4 regions of the Streptomyces sp. NBC_00390 genome follow, and region 3 is predicted to be linked to each of the others. Evidence: riboswitches for the same ligand, from Rfam matches in the RefSeq annotation. Region 3 holds a riboswitch; each other region holds the start of a gene.
What was found. Region 3 has a riboswitch for cobalamin ahead of metE (5-methyltetrahydropteroyltriglutamate--homocysteine S-methyltransferase). Riboswitches for the same ligand answer to the same signal wherever they lie in the genome.

Region 1 (4,292 bases), 4.0 Mb from region 3:
CGAGGGCCGCGAAGCGCAGGATCGCGGCGACCTGGTCGCCGTCCTCCGCCGGGACCGCCGCCGGGTCCCAGTCCGCGGCCTCCATGGCCTCGACCAGGGCACGGGCCTGTTCCTCGACCGTGTCCGCCGCGACCCGCGTCGCCGCCGACTCGTCCAGGCCCAGCGCCTCGCGCAGCCCGAGCAGGGACTGCGTACCGCCCCAGATCTGGCGGGCGCGCAGGATGGACAGGACCAGGTTGACCCGCTCGGGCCCGGTCGGGGCGCCGCCCAGCACATGCAGGCCGTCGCGGATCTGCGCGTCCTTGACCTCGCACAGCCAGCCGTCGACATGCAGCAGGAAGTCGTCGAAGCCGTCGTCGTCCGGGCGGTCGTCGAGCCCCAGGTCGTGGTCGAGCTTCGCCGCCTGGATCAGGGTCCAGATCTGTGCGCGGATCGCGGGCAGTTTCGCCGGGTCCATGGACGAGATCTGCGCGTACTCGTCCAGCAGTTGCTCCAGCCGGGCGATGTCGCCGTACGACTCGGCACGCGCCATCGGCGGCACGAGGTGGTCGACGAGCGTCGCGTGCACCCGGCGCTTGGCCTGGGTTCCCTCGCCCGGGTCGTTGACCAGGAAGGGGTAGATCAGCGGCAGGTCGCCGAGCGCGGCGTCGGGGGCGCAGGCCGCGGACAGGCCCGCGTTCTTGCCCGGCAGCCACTCCAGGTTGCCGTGCTTGCCCAGGTGGATCATGGCGTCCGCGCCGAAACCGCCGTCCGTCGCGGCCGCCGCGATCCACCGATAGGCGGCCAAGTAGTGGTGCGAGGGCGGCAGATCGGGATCGTGGTAGATCGCGATCGGGTTCTCGCCGAAGCCGCGCGGCGGCTGGATGAGGATCAGCAGATTGCCGCGGCGCAGCGCCGCGAGGACGATGTCGCCCTCCGGGTTGCGGCTGCGGTCCAGGAACATCTCGCCCGGCGCCGGACCCCAGTGCTCCTCGACCGCCTCCCGCAGCTCGGCGGGCAGATCGGCGTACCAGCGCTTGTAGTCGGCCGCCGGGATGCGGACCGGATTGCGCGCCAACTGCTCGTCGGTGAGCCAGTCCTGGTCGTGGCCGCCCGCCTCGATCAGCGCGTGGATCAGCTCGTCGCCGTCACCGGACGCGAGGCCGGGCACCTCATCGGTGCCGAAGTCGTAGCCTTCCTCGCGCAGCCGGCGCAGCAGGGCCACGGCGGAGGCGGGGGTGTCCAGACCGACCGCGTTGCCGATACGGGAGTGCTTGGTCGGGTACGCCGACAGCACGAGCGCGAGACGCTTCTCGCGGTTCGGGATGTGGCGGAGCCGGGCGTGGCGTACGGCGATTCCGGCGACCCGGGCGGCCCGCTCGGGGTCGGCCACGTAGGCGGGCAGCCCGTCCTCGTCGATCTCCTTGAAGGAGAACGGCACCGTGATCAGACGGCCGTCGAACTCGGGGACGGCGACCTGGCTCGCGGCGTCCAGCGGGGAGAGGCCCTCGTCGTTCTCGGCCCACACCGAACGCGAGCCGGTCAGACACAGCGCCTGCAGGATCGGTACGTCGAGGGAGGCCAGCGCGCCCGCGTCCCACGACTCGTCGTCGCCGCCCGCGGAGGCGTCGGCAGGACGGGTGCCGCCCGCCGCGAGCACGGTGGTCACCAGGGCGTCGGCGGACCGCAGTTGCTCCAGCAGCTCGGGCTCGGGGGCGCGCAGGGAAGCCACGTACAGCGGCAGGGCGCGACCGCCGGCGTCCTCGACGGCGCCGCACAGGGCGTCCACGAAGGCGGTGTTGCCGCTCATGTGGTGGGCCCGGTAGTAGAGCACCGCGATCAGCGGGCCGGTGTTCTCGCTGCGCGGGGTGCGCTGCAGCCGGCCCCAGGTGGGCGCGGCGGCCGGCGGTTCGAAGCCGTGGCCGGTGAGCAGCACGGTGTCGGACAGGAAGCGGGCCAGCTGCTCCAGGTTCGCGGGGCCGCCGTGGGCGAGATAGGCGTGGGCCTCGGCCGCGATGCCGATGGGGACCGTGGAGGCCTCCATCAGCTGGGCGTCGGGGGCCTGTTCACCGGTGAGGACGACCACCGGGCGGTCCTGGGCGAGCAGCACGTCGATGCGGTCCTGCCAGGCGCGCAGTCCGCCGAGGAGGCGGACGACGACGAGGTCGGCGCCCTCCAGCAGGGCGGGCAGTTCTTCGGTCGTGAGGCGCGCCGGGTTCGCGAACCGGTAGGGGACCGGGCCGCCCGCGGCACGTGCGCTGAGCAGGTCGGTGTCGGACGTCGACAGAAGCAGAATCATGCGGCGTCTTGCCTTCCTCGGGGTTTCCGCGCCCCGGGCGGTGGAGGACGGCGGGAGTTCCTGGCTCACCCGGCTGCTGCCGGGTTCACAGTGGCGGGACCGCGCCGGAATCTCACCGGGCTTCCTCCCCTGACGCCGTCTTCGGCGGTGACGGGCCTCATGGCCCGCCGAAGAGCATAGTAAGGGCCGTCACGCCGCCGGGAGCAGGAAGGTTGTGTGATGGTCGGTATGCTCGCCGCCATGCCATCGGCCCCCTCGAACCGCCCGGACCTGGGTGAAACCCCCATACGGGACCGCGGTGATGCCTGCCCCGGCGCCCTGCGTCTGCACACCGCTGACGACGGTGCGCTGGCGCGGGTACGTATTCCCGCGGGCGTGCTGAGCGCGGCGCAGGCGTACACGCTGGCGGACGCGGCCGAGCGGCTCGGTGACGGCGGGCTGGACATCACCTCCCGGGGCAACCTCCAGCTGCGGGGCCTGAACGCCTCCTGCGGGGGCGAGTTGGCGGCGCTGCTGGACGGGGCGGGCCTGCTGCCGGCGCCCCGCCACGAGCGCATCCGCAATGTGGTCGCGTCCCCGCTGTCCGGGCTGGACGAAGCAGGGCATCTCGATGTGCAGCCGCTGGTACGGCAGCTGGACCTGCTGCTGTGCGCGAGCGAGCGGGCGGCACAGCTGTCGGGCCGTTTCCTGTTCGCGCTCGACGACGGCCGCGGGGACCTCACGGGGCTCGGTGCGGATGTGATGTTGCTCGCAGAGCCGGACGGGTCACACGTCCGTGTGACGGCCGGGGAGGCAGGCCTGCGGGTACGGGCGGAGGACGGCGCCCGCGCGCTGCTGCTCGCCGCCGAGGCATTCCTCGACGCCGTGGACGCGAGCGGCACGCGCGCCTGGCGGGTACGGGAACTGCCGCCGGAGCACGTGGTGGAGGCCGCTGACCTGGCCCGGCGGGCGGCGGCAGCGGGGATCGCGGCCCGGCCCGTGACGGGTGGGGGAGCGGACCCGGCCCGCGGCGGTGGAAGCGGTACGACGGCGGGGGCGGGGGCGCAGCACGGCGGCACGACGGACGCCGCGTGCGCGGACGGCGGTGACCGGTCCGAGGCGGTTGCGGACGGCGACAGCCGGTCCGGAGCGTGCGCGGACGGGGACAACCGGTCCGAGACGGGCGCGGGCCGCGGGAACAGGTCCCAAGCGGTTGTGGACGGTGGTGACCCGTCCGGAGCGTGCGCGGTTGGGGACGGGGACAACCGGTCCGAGGCGGGCGCGGACGGCGGTGACCCGTCCCGAGCGGGTGATGTCCCGGTCGCCGCCGGCACGGCGCTCCCGGCCGCGAGGGGCGCAGATCCCGGCGTCGCGGCACCGGTCACCGTCCCTGAAGACAGCGCCGGCCCGAGGGCGCCCCACGTCACCGGCGTCGGCGGAAGGGCCTCCGCCACCGGTCCCGGCGCCCCGGCCGTGCCCGTGCCCGGCCTCGTGCGCCGCGGCCGCGACACCGTCGCGCTCTCCGTCCTCGCCCCCCTCGGGCGGCTCACCGTCGCACAGTGGCGGATGCTCGCCGACACCGCCGACCGGTACGGCACGGGCGAGTTGCGTGTGACACCGTGGCGCGGCGTCGTCGTCCCCGGACTCGTATCCCCGGACGCCGACCGCGAACTACGGGCCCTCGCCGGCGCCGGGCTCGTCACCGGTGCCGACTCCCCGTGGCTCGGCACCGGCGCCTGCACGGGACGGCCGGGCTGTGCCAAGTCCCTCGCCGACGTACGCTCCGACGCCGCCGCCTTCGCCGCCGCCGGGGCGGGCGGGCTGCCCGTGTACTGGTCCGGCTGCGAACGGCGCTGCGGCCACCCCCACGGCGTCTGGGTGGACGCGGTGGCCACCGGCGACGGCTACGACATCTCCGTACGAGGAACCCGGTTGCCCGAGCGGCACACGGTCCCCGTCTCCCGACTCGCCGACGCCCTCGAGGCGGCGCGGCGCATCCCACCCGACGACTCCCACCGACCCACCAAGTGAGCGA
Region 2 (4,292 bases), 950 kb from region 3:
CGATCGCATCGGCGTCGGGGGCCGCCTGCTGGACGTGGATGGTGGCAGGGGCCGTGCCGGACGCGGCGCGCGCGATCCGGGTCGCGGGGCGTGAGCGCAGGTAGTACGTCGTCTTCAGGCCCTGCTTCCAGGCGTACGCGTACATCGAGCTGAGCTTGCCGATGGTGGGCGTCTCCAGGAACAGGTTCAGCGACTGGCTCTGGTCCAGGAACGGTGTCCGCGCCGCTGCCATGTCGATCAGGCCACGCTGCGGGATCTCCCATGCCGTGCGGTACAGGGCCCGCACCTCGGCCGGCACCCAGGTGAAGTCCTGCACCGAACCGTTGGAGTCGCGCAGGGCCTCGCGGGTCTGGGTGTCCCAGACGCCGAGCTGCTTGAGCTCCTCCACGAGGTAGGAGTTGACCTGCAGGAACTCGCCGCTGAGTGTCTCTCGCTTGAAGAGGTTGGAGACCTGCGGCTCGATGCACTCGTACACGCCCGCGATCGAGGCGATCGTCGCGGTCGGGGCGATGGCGAGCAGGAGCGAGTTGCGCATGCCGACCGTGGCGATACGCTCCCGCAGCGCGTCCCACCGCTCGGGCCAGTTGAGCTCGACACCGTAGTGGTCGGGGTGCAGTACGCCGCGTGCCGTACGGGTCTCGGACCACGCCGGCAGCAGGCCGTTGCGCTCGGCGAGGTCGCAGGAGGCCTCGTACGCCGCCAGCATGATCCGCTCGGCGATCTTCGTGGAGAGCGCCTTGGCCGCGGCCGAGTCGAACGGCAGCCGGAGCTTGAAGAAGACGTCCTGCAGGCCCATCGCGCCCAGGCCCACCGGCCGCCACCTCGCGTTGGAACGCCCGGCCTGCTCGGTCGGGTAGAAGTTGATGTCGACGACCCGGTCCAGGAAGGTCACGGCGGTGCGGACGGTCTCGTCGAGGCGCTGCCAGTCGAGGTCGCCGGACGCGAGGACGAACGCACCGAGGTTGACCGAGCCGAGGTTGCACACGGCTGTCTCGCCGTCGTCCGTGACCTCGAGGATCTCGGTGCACAGGTTCGAGGAGTGGACGACGCGGCCCGGCTCGGCGGTCTGGTTGGCGGTGCGGTTGGACGCGTCCTTGAAGGTCATCCAGCCGTTGCCGGTCTGGGCGAGGGTGCGCATCATCCGGCCGTACAGGTCGCGTGCCGCGATGGTCCTGCGGGCCAGGCCCGCTGCCTCGGCCTCGCGGTAGGCGGTGTCGAACTCCTCGCCCCACAGGTCGACCAGCCCGGGTACGTCGGCGGGCGAGAACAGCGACCAGTCGGCGTCCGCCTCGACGCGGCGCATGAACTCGTCGGGGACCCAGTGCGCGAGGTTCAGGTTGTGCGTACGCCGCGCGTCCTCACCGGTGTTGTCCCGCAGCTCGAGGAACTCCTCGATGTCCGCGTGCCAGGTCTCGAGGTAGATGGCGGCCGCGCCCTTGCGCCGGCCGCCCTGGTTCACCGCGGCGACCGAGGCGTCGAGGGTCTTCAGGAACGGCACGATGCCGTTGGAGTGCCCGTTGGTGCCGCGGATCAGGGAACCGCGGGCGCGGATACGGGAGTACGAGAGCCCGATGCCGCCGGCGTGCTTGGAGAGGCGGGCGACCTGGTGGTACCGGTCGTAGATCGAGTCGAGCTCGTCGAGCGGCGAGTCCAGCAGATAGCAGGACGACATCTGCGGGTGGCGGGTGCCGGAGTTGAAGAGCGTGGGGGAGGAGGGGAGGTAGTCGAGCCGGCTCATCAGTCCGTAGAGCGCGGCGACTTCGTCCAGGGCACGGGCCCCCCTCGCGCCGTCGGACGTGGTGTCCTCGGCGAGCCCGGCGGCCACGCGCAGCATGAAGTGCTGTGGGGTCTCGATCACCTGACGGGTGATCGGGTGGCGCAGCAGATAGCGGCTGTAGAGGGTGCGCAGCCCGAAGTAGCCGAACCGGTCGTCGGCGCCCTGGTCGATCAGGTCGTCGAGGCGGGCCATGTGCCGCGTCACGAACTCGGCCGTCCGGTCGGCGATCAGGCCTTCGCGGTGCCCCACGGCGACCGATGCGGAGAAGCACACCGCGCCCTGCCCGGCGGCCTCTTCGGCGATCGTGCGGGTCAGCAGCCGGGCGGCGAGCCGGGAGTAGGCGGGGTCCTCGGAGATCAGTCCGGCGGCGGCGTCGGTGGCGAGGGAGCGCAGTTCGGCCTCGTCGGACCCGGCGTGCCGGCCGCGCAGCGCGGCGGCGGCGACCCTGCCGGGGTCGGTGTCGGGCAGGTCGGCCGTGAGCTCGGTCAGGAGCCGCAGGAGCGCGGTCCCGGGGCCGTCGGCCGTCTGCTCGACGGTGCCTGAGGCCGGATCGGCCGGCGCGATCGTCACGTGGTGCTCCCTCGCTCGGTTCCGGACCGGCGGGGGAGGGGAAGGCCGTGCGGCGTACGTGCCGCAGCGGGCAGCACCGTGCACGGCGTCCACCGGCCCAACCGCGAGACCCGGACGTCTTGGCACCCGGGTCGGTCGAACCGGATGCACCGTCGGCAGGTCCTCGGACTTGTGGGCGCGGCAAAGTGCACCACATCACACCGTTGCGGGACAGTTCCGGATTCGCACCGGATTCCCCTGCGGCGACAGCGAGCATGAGCATACATGTGGGGGCGGCCCGTTGCGTCACCCACCACATGTTGTGTCGGTGGGTAGGTTGTTGCCCGCTTTGCTCTCGTCGTTGACGAGAGCGGGCCGCCGGTTTCCCGGCGGCCCGCTGCTCGTTGGCGGTCGGTCGGTCAGTGACCGGCGCCCGCTGTGGCCGGCGGGAGTTCGGCCTGGACGCCCGGGTCACCCGCGTCCGCCGTGTAGTCGGACGGGCTGGTCTCGTCGACGCCGTCGGGGGCCTTGGCCGCCCGCAGGACGAAGGTGAGGACCACGGTGACGACGACGTTCAGCACGAACGCGGTGAGGCCGATGTAGCCGATCTCACCGATGCCGGGGATGACATCGGACGAGCCGCCGAAGTGCTTCTGGGCCGGGGTCGCGACGCCGTACGCGGTCCAGGTGCCGTAGACCATGCCGACCGCCCAGCCGGCGATCAGCGCCCAGCGGTGGAACCAGCGGGTGAACAGACCGCCGACCAGGGCCGGGAAGGTCTGCAGGATCCATATGCCGCCCAGCAGCTGGAAGTTGATCGCGACGGTCTTGTCCATGGTCAGGACGAAGACCAGCGCGCCGACCTTCACCAGCAGCGAGACCAGCTTGGAGACCTTGGTCTCCTGCGCCGGGGTCGCATCGGGCTTGATGAAGTCCTTGTAGATGTTCCTGGTGAAAAGGTTGGCCGCGGCGATCGACATGATCGCCGCCGGTACGAGCGCGCCGATGCCGATGGCCGCGAAGGCCACACCGGCGAACCAGTCGGGGAACATGTCCTCGAACAGCTGCGGAATCGCCAGCTGGCCGTTGGCCACCTTCACACCGGCGGCGATGGCCATGAAGCCGAGCAGCGCGAGCAGGCCCAGCATCAGGGAGTACAGCGGCAGGATCGTGGTGTTGCGGCGGATCACCTCGCGGCTGCGCGAGGACAGGGTCGCGGTGATCGAGTGCGGGTACATGAAGAGCGCGAGCGCCGAGCCGAGCGCCAGCGTGGCGTAACCCCACTGGCCCAGGTCGCCCGGTACCAGTGCACCGGTCGGCTTGCCGGTCGACTCGTTGATGGTCGCGAACTTCTCGCCGGCACTGGCGAAGATCTCGTCGAAGCCGCCCAGCTTGATCGGGATGTAGATGATCGCCACCGCGATGACGATGTAGATCAGGGTGTCCTTGACGAAGGCGATGAGCGCGGGTGCACGCAGTCCGGAGGAGTACGTGTAGGCCGCGAGCACGCCGAACGCGATCAGCAGCGGCAGGTCCTTGACGAACCAGTTGGTGGTCTCGCCGCCGCCGACGCCCATGACGTCGAGCACCGCCTGGATACCGACGAGCTGCAGTGCGATGTACGGCATCGTCGCCAGAATGCCCGTGACGGCGACCGCAAGCGAGAGACCCTTCGAACCGAAGCGCCCGCGTACGAAGTCCGAGGTCGTCACATAGCCGTGCTTGTGCGACACCGACCACAGCCGCGGCAGGAAGGTGAAGATCAGCGGGTAGACGAGGATCGTGTACGGCACGGCGAAGAAGCCGGCCGCGCCGGCCGCGTAGATGGCCGCCGGGACGGCGACGAAGGTGTAGGCGGTGTACAGGTCGCCGCCGAGCAGGAACCAGGTCACCCAGGTGCCGAACGACCGGCCACCCAGGCCCCATTCGTCGAGGCTGTGCTCGTTCTCGGCCTTGCGCCAGCGCG
Region 3 (4,292 bases):
GGCAACTGCCGTACGACGACGCTGTACTCGGCGTCCGTACCGGTCCGGAGCGTGGTGCCGCCCACCGTGTAACCCTCCGAAGTGGGTGTCAGCTTCCATCCCTTCGGGGCGTCCTTGAGTGTGACCGCGTCCGGTGCGATGCCTTCGGGCAGGACGATCCGCAGCTCCTTGATGCCGGCGGTGTCCGACTCGGCCTCGGAGGTGAAGGTCAGGGTGACGTTCTCGGCGAGCGCACGGGCGTCGGAGGCGGTCACTTCGGCGTGCGCGGCCGCGGTCGTCGCCCCGGCGACGACGGTGACCATCGCGGCGGCGGTGACCAGCCCGAGGCGGCGGACGGAACGGGAGATGCGTGATGTGTTCATGTGTGCGGGCTCTTTCGGATGCGGCGCTGATCGGCGCGTGACGAGGGGGACGGCGATGGAACACCCCGCCCCCGGTGGCCCCCTGCGCACCACGACATGAACAAGCCGCGCCCGGAGCGGGACAGGGCGACGGGCGGCGGGCATCGGCACGGCAGGCCGGCCCGTCCGGTCGGCAGGCCACAGCGACAGCCGCCCCGCCGCGGCGGCCAGTGCGGCGGCGGCGGCCTCGACCCATCGCCCCGCGGCATGCGGCAGTTCGGACAGCCGCCGGTCGGCGCGCTGCATCAGCACGGCGACGGACACGGCCGCCACGACATGCGCCACGAGCATCAGCGAGACGCTGTGGTGGGTCGCGTACTCCTGGCCCGCAGCACCATGGGCCCGGTGCTCCGGCGCTGCACTCGCCCCGGAACTCACGGACAGACCGCGGTGCAGCACCAGTTGTGCGGCGAGCGTCGCCGCCAGCACCGGGGCCGGCCGACGGGCACGCCCTGCACCCGGCAGGGCGGCGAGGAACACCAGGACACCCGCCCCCAGCAGCCGCGGCCACAGCACGGGGTCCTTCGATCCCAGATGATGGCCCACCGCGGCCAGCACCGTACTGATCACCGCGAAGAGCCCAGCCCGCAGCCACCGCTCGGCCTGTCCGCCGTCGGCGGGGCAGCGGCTCACGGAGGGTGCACAGGAGTGGGTGGTCGCGGTCATGCCGCGCCCATCATCCACGTCCTCGCCGCCCCGCACCGCCACATCCCGGCAATACGTATCCGCAGGCCCGGGGACTCAAGGCGTCCCCGAGCGGGGTCACGCCGTTTCGCGTCGGCCCTCGTCGCGGGTTCACCCCCGCCGCTGAGGGACCTGGTCGTTGCCGCGGCCGCTGTGGAGCGGGTGCCGAGCAGGAGACGGGCCGCTCCGCCCACGCGGTGCGTCCCCCTGGCGTAGGCTTGCCGCGCAGCTGGTTCGCCCCTGTCCTCCAGGCAGGAGCGTCGCAAGAGGGAACCCGGTGGGAATCCGGGACTGCCCCGCAGCGGTATGTGGGAACGAACGCCGTCATACGCACTGGATCCGTCGTACGGGTCCGGGAAGCGACGGCCAGTAGGTGCCTCGCCCGACATGAGGCGCGCCCATGAGTCCGAAGACCTGCCACTGCCCGTGTGCGACGACGTGCACGGAGATCTCGGTGACCTCGTGGGCGGGTCGGCGGTACGGGTGGCACGGCTGCCCCGTTCCTTCGCGCGCCCTTATGGGGCCCGGGGTCGTCCCACGACTCGCGAAGGAGAGTTCCGTGACCAGTTCCGTGATCAGTTCCGTGACATCCACCGTGTACGGCCACCCCCGGCAGGGCCCGAACCGGGAGCTCAAGAAGGCCGTCGAAGGCTATTGGAAGGGCCGGGTCTCGGCGCAGGACCTGCACCGCACCGCCGCCCGGCTGCGCGGCGCCAACTTGCAGCAGCTCGCCGACGCCGGCCTCCACGAGGTCCCGACCGGCGACTTCTCGTACTACGACCATGTCCTGGACACCAGTGTGATGGTCGGCGCGATCCCGGTCCGCCATCGCGCTGCCGTCCAACAGGACGCGCTGGACGGGTACTTCGCCATGGCCCGCGGCGCCCAGGACGTGCTGCCGCTCGAGATGACCAAGTGGTTCGACACCAACTACCACTACCTCGTTCCCGAACTCGGGCCGTACACCGTCTTCCGCGCCGACGCCGGCAAGCAGGTCGGCGAGTTCACCGAGGCACGCGCCCTGGGCCTGATCGCCCGGCCCGTGCTCCTCGGGCCCGTGACGTATCTGCTGCTGGCCAAGCCCGCGCCGGGAGTCGCTCCCGACTTCGAACCTCTCACGCTGCTTGACCGGCTGCTGCCCGTGTACGCACAGGTGCTCGCCGAACTGTGCGCAGCCGGCGCGGAGTGGGTGCAGCTCGACGAGCCCGCTCTCGTGCAGGACCGCACCCCGGCCGAGCTGAACGCGGCCGCCCGCGCCTACCGCGATCTGGGCGCGCTCATGGAGCGGCCGAAGCTGCTCGTCGCCTCGTACTTCGACCGGCTGGGCGAGGCCCTTCCCGTCCTCGCGAAGGCACCCGTCGACGGGCTGGCCATGGACTTCACGGGGCCCGCCGCGGGCAACCTCGAAGACCTCGCGGCGGTCGGCGGGCTGCCCGGCAAGCGGCTGGTCGCGGGCGTCGTCGACGGACGCAACATCTGGATCAACGACTTCGAGAAGTCACTGGCCACACTCGGCACCCTGCTCGCTCTCGCCGACCGGGTCGACGTCTCCGCCTCCTGCTCTCTGCTGCACGTGCCGCTCGACGTCACCACGGAACGGGACATCGACCCGCAAATCGCCCGCTGGCTCGCCTTCGCCCGCCAGAAGACCACCGAGACCGTCATCCTTGCCCGCGGGCTCGCTCGGGGCACGGACGCCATTGCCGCGGAACTCGCCGCCAACCGTGCCGCCTTGGCTTCCCGCGCCGCCTCGGCACTCACCCACGACCCCGCCGTACGGGCCCGAACGGCCGCGGTCACCGGCACGGACGCCCGCCGCCCGCAGCCGTACCCGGAGCGGGCCGTGGCGCAGCGCACCCACCTCGGTCTGCCGCTGTTGCCGACGACCACCATCGGCTCCTTCCCGCAGACCGGCGAGCTGCGCGCCGCACGGGCGGAGTTGCGGGCCGGCCGGATCGGGCAGGATGCGTACGAGGGGCGCATCGAGGCGGAGGTCCGCGAGGTGATCGCCTTCCAGGAGAAGGCCGGCATCGACGTCCTGGTGCACGGCGAGCCCGAACGCAACGACATGGTCCAGTACTTCGCCGAGCAGCTCACCGGCTACCTCGCCACCCGGCACGGCTGGGTCCAGTCGTACGGCACCCGCTACGTCCGCCCGCCGATCCTCGCCGGTGACATCTCCCGCCCCGAGCCGATGACCCTGCGCTGGACGCGCTACGCCCAGTCGCTCACCGACCGCCCGGTCAAGGGCATGCTCACCGGCCCGGTCACGATGCTCGCCTGGTCCTTCGTCCGCGACGACCAGCCGCTCGGTGAGACCGCCCGCCAGGTCGCGCTGGCTCTGAGGGACGAGGTGAACGATCTCGAGGAGGCCGGTACATCGGTGATCCAGGTGGACGAGCCCGCCCTGCGCGAGACCCTGCCGCTGCGCAGCTCCGGCCGCGCCGCGTACCTGGCGTGGGCGACGGAGGCGTTCCGCCTGACCACCAGTGGCGTGCGTCCTGGGACCCAGATCCACACCCACATGTGCTACGCCGAGTTCGGCGACATCCTCCGGGCCATCGACGACCTCGACGCCGACGTCATCAGCCTGGAGGCAGCCCGTTCCCATATGCAGGTCGCCGGCGAACTGGCCACGGCGGGATACCCCCGCGAGGTCGGCCCCGGCGTGTACGACATCCACTCCCCGCGCGTCCCCGGTGTGGACGAGGCAGCCGACCTCCTGCACAAGGGCCTCCTGGCGATCCCGGCCGAGCGGTTGTGGGTGAACCCGGACTGCGGCCTGAAGACCCGCGGCTGGCCGGAGACCAGGCAGTCGCTGGAGAACCTGGTCGCGGCGGCACGCAGGGTGCGCACGGAGGTGGACGCGGCGGGGGCATGACCCGCTCGTCGGCTGCCGGCCGGAGCGGGTGCGCGCGTCACGGGCCCAGGTCATTGCGACCCGGGGCCCTGAACTGCGGCGCGAGCAGGCGGAGTCGGAGAGTCCGTGGCGCGCGTGGGCGTCGGCCTGCGGGGACGGCGACGACCAGGCCGCAGGCGTGACCGGCGGGCCGACGGAGCACTCGCCGGCTGCGGCGTACGGGAGCCGCGTGGGGACCGCGTGCGGCGCTCCGGGTCCTGGCCTGTGGGCCCGTGGTCCCCCGGTCCAGGGGACCACGGACGCGGGTCGGCATCATCGCGGAGGCGCCCGCCGTGAGCACTCGCCCC
Region 4 (4,292 bases), 4.0 Mb from region 3:
CGGCGTACGGCGGGCGGGACCTCGGCGGTGCGCCCGTAGCCGCGCGCGTCCATCGACGCGGCGACCGCGACCGAACGCTCCAGCGCGCCTTCCAGCACCGGCAGGGCGATCTGTGCGACGGCCCTGATGCCTCCGGTGGGGCGGCCGCGCAGCCGGCGTGCGGTGCGCAGCCGGAAGACGTCGGCGACCAGGTTGGGTGCGAAGGTCATGGCGACGACGACGGCGACGCCGGCCTCGTACAGCGCGCCGGGAAGGGACTTGAGCAGCCGGGCGGGGTTGGCGAGGGCGTTGGCGGCGCCGACGCAGATGAGGAGAGTGGCGAGCTTGGCCCCGTCGTACAGCGCGAACACCAGCTGCTCCGCGTGCACGCGCCCGCCGATCCGTACCCCCTGCGCCCAGTCGGGCAAGGGCACTTCGGGAAGCGTGAGCAGCGGGTGCGTGCCCGCGATGGGGGAGCCGAGCGCGACGGAGAAGACCACGCGGACGGCGATGACGAACAGCCCGAGCTTGACGAACGCACCGTAGGACCGGGCCCAGGGAGCGTCGGTGCGGCGGGCCGCCACGACGTACCCGGCGACGCCGACGAGCAGTCCGAGCAGCAGCGGATTCGCGGTCCGCGACGCGCCCACGGCAAGCCCGAGCGCCCACACCCACCAGGCCCCGGCATGCAGGGCGTTGCTGCGAGTGGCCTCGGGCGCGCGCAGCCGGCCGAGGAGACGACCGCCCGGGTAGCCGCCGACCCAGGTCCCGGCAGAGGAGGAGCGGCTCGTGCCTGCGCGCCGCGTGCGCCCGGCCGAGCTGTCGGCCGCGGGCGGAAGTGCATCCGCGACGCGCCCGCTGGTGGAAACGGCCTCGCGCTGCGCGGCCCGGCGCGCCGGGCCGGACGGGTCGTGCGGCCTTGGGGCAGGCGCAGGCGTCATGGGGTGCGCCGGCGGCGGGACTGCCACAGTGCCGCCACGCCCAGACCCAGTACCGCCGCGATGCCCGCCACGACACCGAGCGACGGGCCGCCGCCCGAGTCGTCCTTCGCATCCCGTGACGGGGGCTCCTGCGCCGAGACCTGCTCGCCGCAGCCCGACTTCGGGTAGCCGGAGATCGCGCACAGCAGCGCCTGGCTGTTGTAGCGCAGCGGTTTCGCCACCGCCGCGAGCGCCTCCGCGCTCGTCGCGCCGTCTGCGACCTGCGCGCACGCCGTGCGCAGCGCGGGCGGGGCCTCGCCCTGAGGGGCGTCGCCCGCCGTGCCGGGGTCGATGACGAGCGCGATCCGCTTCGTGCCGGCCTTCGCCGGGGTCTTCGCGCATATCGCCGCGAAGTCCGGGCCCCGGCGCGGCTGCGCCGAGTCCCCGCTGTCCTCGCTCACCGAGAACCGGAACCCGTTCACGGACCCGTCGGCGGGCTGCGCCGTGGCCGGGCCCTCGGTGGCGTACGTCCACTTCGCCCCGCTGCTCTGCCAGAACGACCAGTAGCGGTAGCCGGCCGCCTGTGCGGGCGCAGCGCTCAGCACCGTGAGGACGGCGCCGAGCACGAGCACCAGGAAACGCGTGCGCATCACTGCCGCGGCTTCCTGCGGCCGCTGATCAGGAAGCCGGCGCCGACACTGGCGACGAAGATCGCGCCCACGATCCACCACATGGACAGGGACTCGGACTCCTCACCCTTCTTCTCGTCACGCGAGGAGGGGGCGGGCGACGGCGACGCCTTCTTCGGCGCGGGGCCCGTCGCGTTGAGCGCGGTCACCAGGTTCTGGCCGCCGAAGTCGGCCGGGTCGGCGCCGGCCGCGTGAGCCGCGAAGATCAGCTGGGCATAGGCGGCGGGGCCGCTCTCCTTGGCCCAGGCGGAAGCGTTCTGCTCCAGCCACGTCAGCGGCTTCTTCGCCTGCTCGGTCAGGCCCTGTGCGGTCAGTGCGACGACCGCGTCCGCCGTGTTCCCGAAGTCCGGCTCGGGCGCCGAGTCCTCGGCGCCCGGCATCGGCGGCGTGTTGAAGTACCCGGTCTTGGCAAGCCCGTTCGCGAGGTACGCCGCACCGTTGTGGGCCGCGCCCTCGATCGTCGTCGCCTTCTCGCAGGCCGTGCCCTTGCCGTCCTTCGTGCCCGCCGTCACGACGAGGCCCTTGCCGTGCGCGCCGAGCACCGCGGCAGCGGTGGAGTCGGCGACGATGCCGGGGCTCTTGACCTGGTACACGAACGCCCCGCCGTCCTTGCCGCCGCACGGCTTGGCGAACGTCAGGAGCGCGTCGTACGGAGTCTTGCCGCCCTTCGACGTCACGTCGGCCGGCCCCAGACCGGCCGCGGCGAGCGCGCCGATGACGATGGAGGTGGAGTTCGCGTCGGAGGCCCCGCCCGGGTTGTAGCCCCAGCCGCCGTCCTTGTTCTGTACGGACTTCAGCCAGCCGACCGTCTTGTCCACGGCGGCGTCCTGCCCGCCGAGCGCGGCGAGCGCCTGCACGGCGGCGGCGCTCGCGTTGGTGTCCAGCGGAAGCTTGGCGTCGCACGCCTTCGCCGCGTCGGCACGGTACGAGGGGAAGCCGCCGTCCGCGCACTGCTGCCCGGTCAGCCAGTCCACGGCCGCCTCGGCGGGCACGAAACCGGCCGTGTCCTGGGCGAGCAGCGCCAGCGACTGCCGCCAGACACCGTCGTACGTGGGGTCGCCCGTGCCGTACAGGCCGGACGGCAGCGCGGCGGACGGGGTGGGGCTCGGCGCGGCGAAGGCGGCCGGTACCACCGCCAGTCCGAGCACGGCGGAGACGGCGAGTGCTGCTGCGCAGCGGCGAACGGTGGTCATGGCGGGTGGTGCCTCTCCTGCTTCAGGGCCGGGCGCAGGCACACTGAGGCACCAGGCTCGGCTCCGTATCCCTCGACGGTGCCGGCCACCGGGCGGGTCCCGGTGGGCACGAGCCGGTCATGAACGCGTACGAGGCATTCCGACTCACCGCCGGTGACGGCGGCTCACGGTTGCGGGTCAGTGCCGGATTTGCACCGGCTTCCCCCCGTACGGGCATGATGACGACATGGTTACTGTACCGGCCGGTCACCGGGCGGCGGCGGGGCGCAGGTCACAGGGCAAGGTCACGGTTCGGACGCCACGTACAGGTCGGGTGCGCTGCCCGGCACCGCCTCCGCGCGGCCGAGCTTCACGAGCCTGCGCAGATGGGCCTCCGCCTCCGAGACCGCGATGTTGCGCGAGCCGTAGGGGATCTCGTCCCAAGGCCGGTTCCACTCCATCCGCTCGGCGACCTGCCACGGGGTGAGCGGCCGCGCCAGCAGGGCGAGCAGGCCGGCCAGGCGCTCCTCGTGGTGGACGAGCAGCTCCCTGACCCGGCCGGCCGCATCGGTGAAGGCGTGCTGGTGCGCGGGGAGCACCTCGGCGGGGGCGAGGCGGCCGATGCGCTCGAGCGAGTCGAGGTAGTCGCCGAGGGGGTCGGTGACGGTGGCGTCGTCCGGGTCCTCGTACAGGCCGATGTGCGGGGTGATCTCGGGGAGGAGATGGTCGCCGGAGAAGAGCCGGCCGTTGCCGGCGAGCCGGGCCGGATGGGTCTCCTCGAGGTGCAGGCAGACATGGCCGGGGGTGTGGCCGGGGGTCCATAGGGCGCGCAGCCTGCGGCCGGCGAGGCCGAGCAGCTCGCCAGGGACGATCTCCCGGTCGGGCAGGGCCGCGCGCAGCCCGGGGAGGCTGCCCGTGTGCCCGGCGGCGCGGGCGGCGTGCAGCGGGGCGGTGTGCTCCTCGGGGGCGCCGGCGCGGGTGAGCTTGTCGGCCAGGTAGTCGAGCCACAGCCCCGGCTCGGCCTCCCGGGTGCGGCGCACCACCATGGCGTCGGCGGCGTGCATCGCGATCCAGGCGCCGGACGCCTCCCGGACCCGCCCGGACAGGCCGTGGTGGTCGGGGTGGTGGTGGGTGACGACGACACCGTGGACCTCGGCGACCGAGGTGCCGCACGCGGTCAGGCCGGCGGTGAGGGTGTCCCAGGACGCGGGGTCGTCCCAGCCGGTGTCGATGAGGACGGGTCCGCGGTCGGTGTCGAGCAGATGGACCAGGGTGTGCCCGAGGGGGTTGTCCGGAATGGGCACCCGGAGGGAGCGCACGCCACCGCCGTGGTCGGTCACGTGGGGGTCGGTCGTCCGGGTGGTGGAGGAACGGCCTTCCGGCGCGCTCGTCCGTTCGCCTCTCGGCTCGTGTCCCGCTTCGTCCTTCGTCGACGGCACGCCCGTTGCCCCCCTGTGGTCACGTGGAACTGATGCACCGTCAGGATGGCGTGCGGGGGCGCCGCAGGGAAGCCCTTGCGGAAATGTCCGCAA

Region 1: linked by a shared signal. The riboswitch ahead of cobN (cobaltochelatase subunit CobN) and the one ahead of metE (5-methyltetrahydropteroyltriglutamate--homocysteine S-methyltransferase) in region 3 are both predicted to bind cobalamin.
Region 2: linked by a shared signal. The riboswitch ahead of OHS70_RS12150 (ribonucleoside-diphosphate reductase subunit alpha) and the one ahead of metE (5-methyltetrahydropteroyltriglutamate--homocysteine S-methyltransferase) in region 3 are both predicted to bind cobalamin.
Region 4: linked by a shared signal. The riboswitch ahead of OHS70_RS26325 (prenyltransferase/squalene oxidase repeat-containing protein) and the one ahead of metE (5-methyltetrahydropteroyltriglutamate--homocysteine S-methyltransferase) in region 3 are both predicted to bind cobalamin.

The regions. Positions count from the first base shown of each region.
Region 1 covers NZ_CP107945.1:5,921,355-5,925,646, forward strand. The annotation lists gene cobN (cobaltochelatase subunit CobN) at 1-2,278, opposite strand, end outside; cobalamin riboswitch at 2,314-2,462, opposite strand; gene OHS70_RS26090 (nitrite reductase) at 2,519-4,288, shown strand; gene OHS70_RS26095 (precorrin-8X methylmutase) at 4,285-4,292, shown strand, end outside.
Region 2 covers NZ_CP107945.1:2,913,005-2,917,296, reverse strand. The annotation lists gene OHS70_RS12150 (ribonucleoside-diphosphate reductase subunit alpha) at 1-2,347, opposite strand, end outside; cobalamin riboswitch at 2,485-2,609, opposite strand; gene mctP (monocarboxylate uptake permease MctP) at 2,746-4,292, opposite strand, start outside.
Region 3 covers NZ_CP107945.1:1,958,641-1,962,932, reverse strand. The annotation lists gene OHS70_RS08180 (DUF1775 domain-containing protein) at 1-1,067, opposite strand, end outside; cobalamin riboswitch at 1,299-1,520, shown strand; gene metE (5-methyltetrahydropteroyltriglutamate--homocysteine S-methyltransferase) at 1,645-3,966, shown strand.
Region 4 covers NZ_CP107945.1:5,973,354-5,977,645, forward strand. The annotation lists gene OHS70_RS26315 (energy-coupling factor transporter transmembrane component T) at 1-920, opposite strand, end outside; gene OHS70_RS26320 (SCO2322 family protein) at 917-1,549, opposite strand; gene OHS70_RS26325 (prenyltransferase/squalene oxidase repeat-containing protein) at 1,549-2,781, opposite strand; cobalamin riboswitch at 2,856-3,015, opposite strand; gene OHS70_RS26330 (MBL fold metallo-hydrolase) at 3,066-4,100, opposite strand.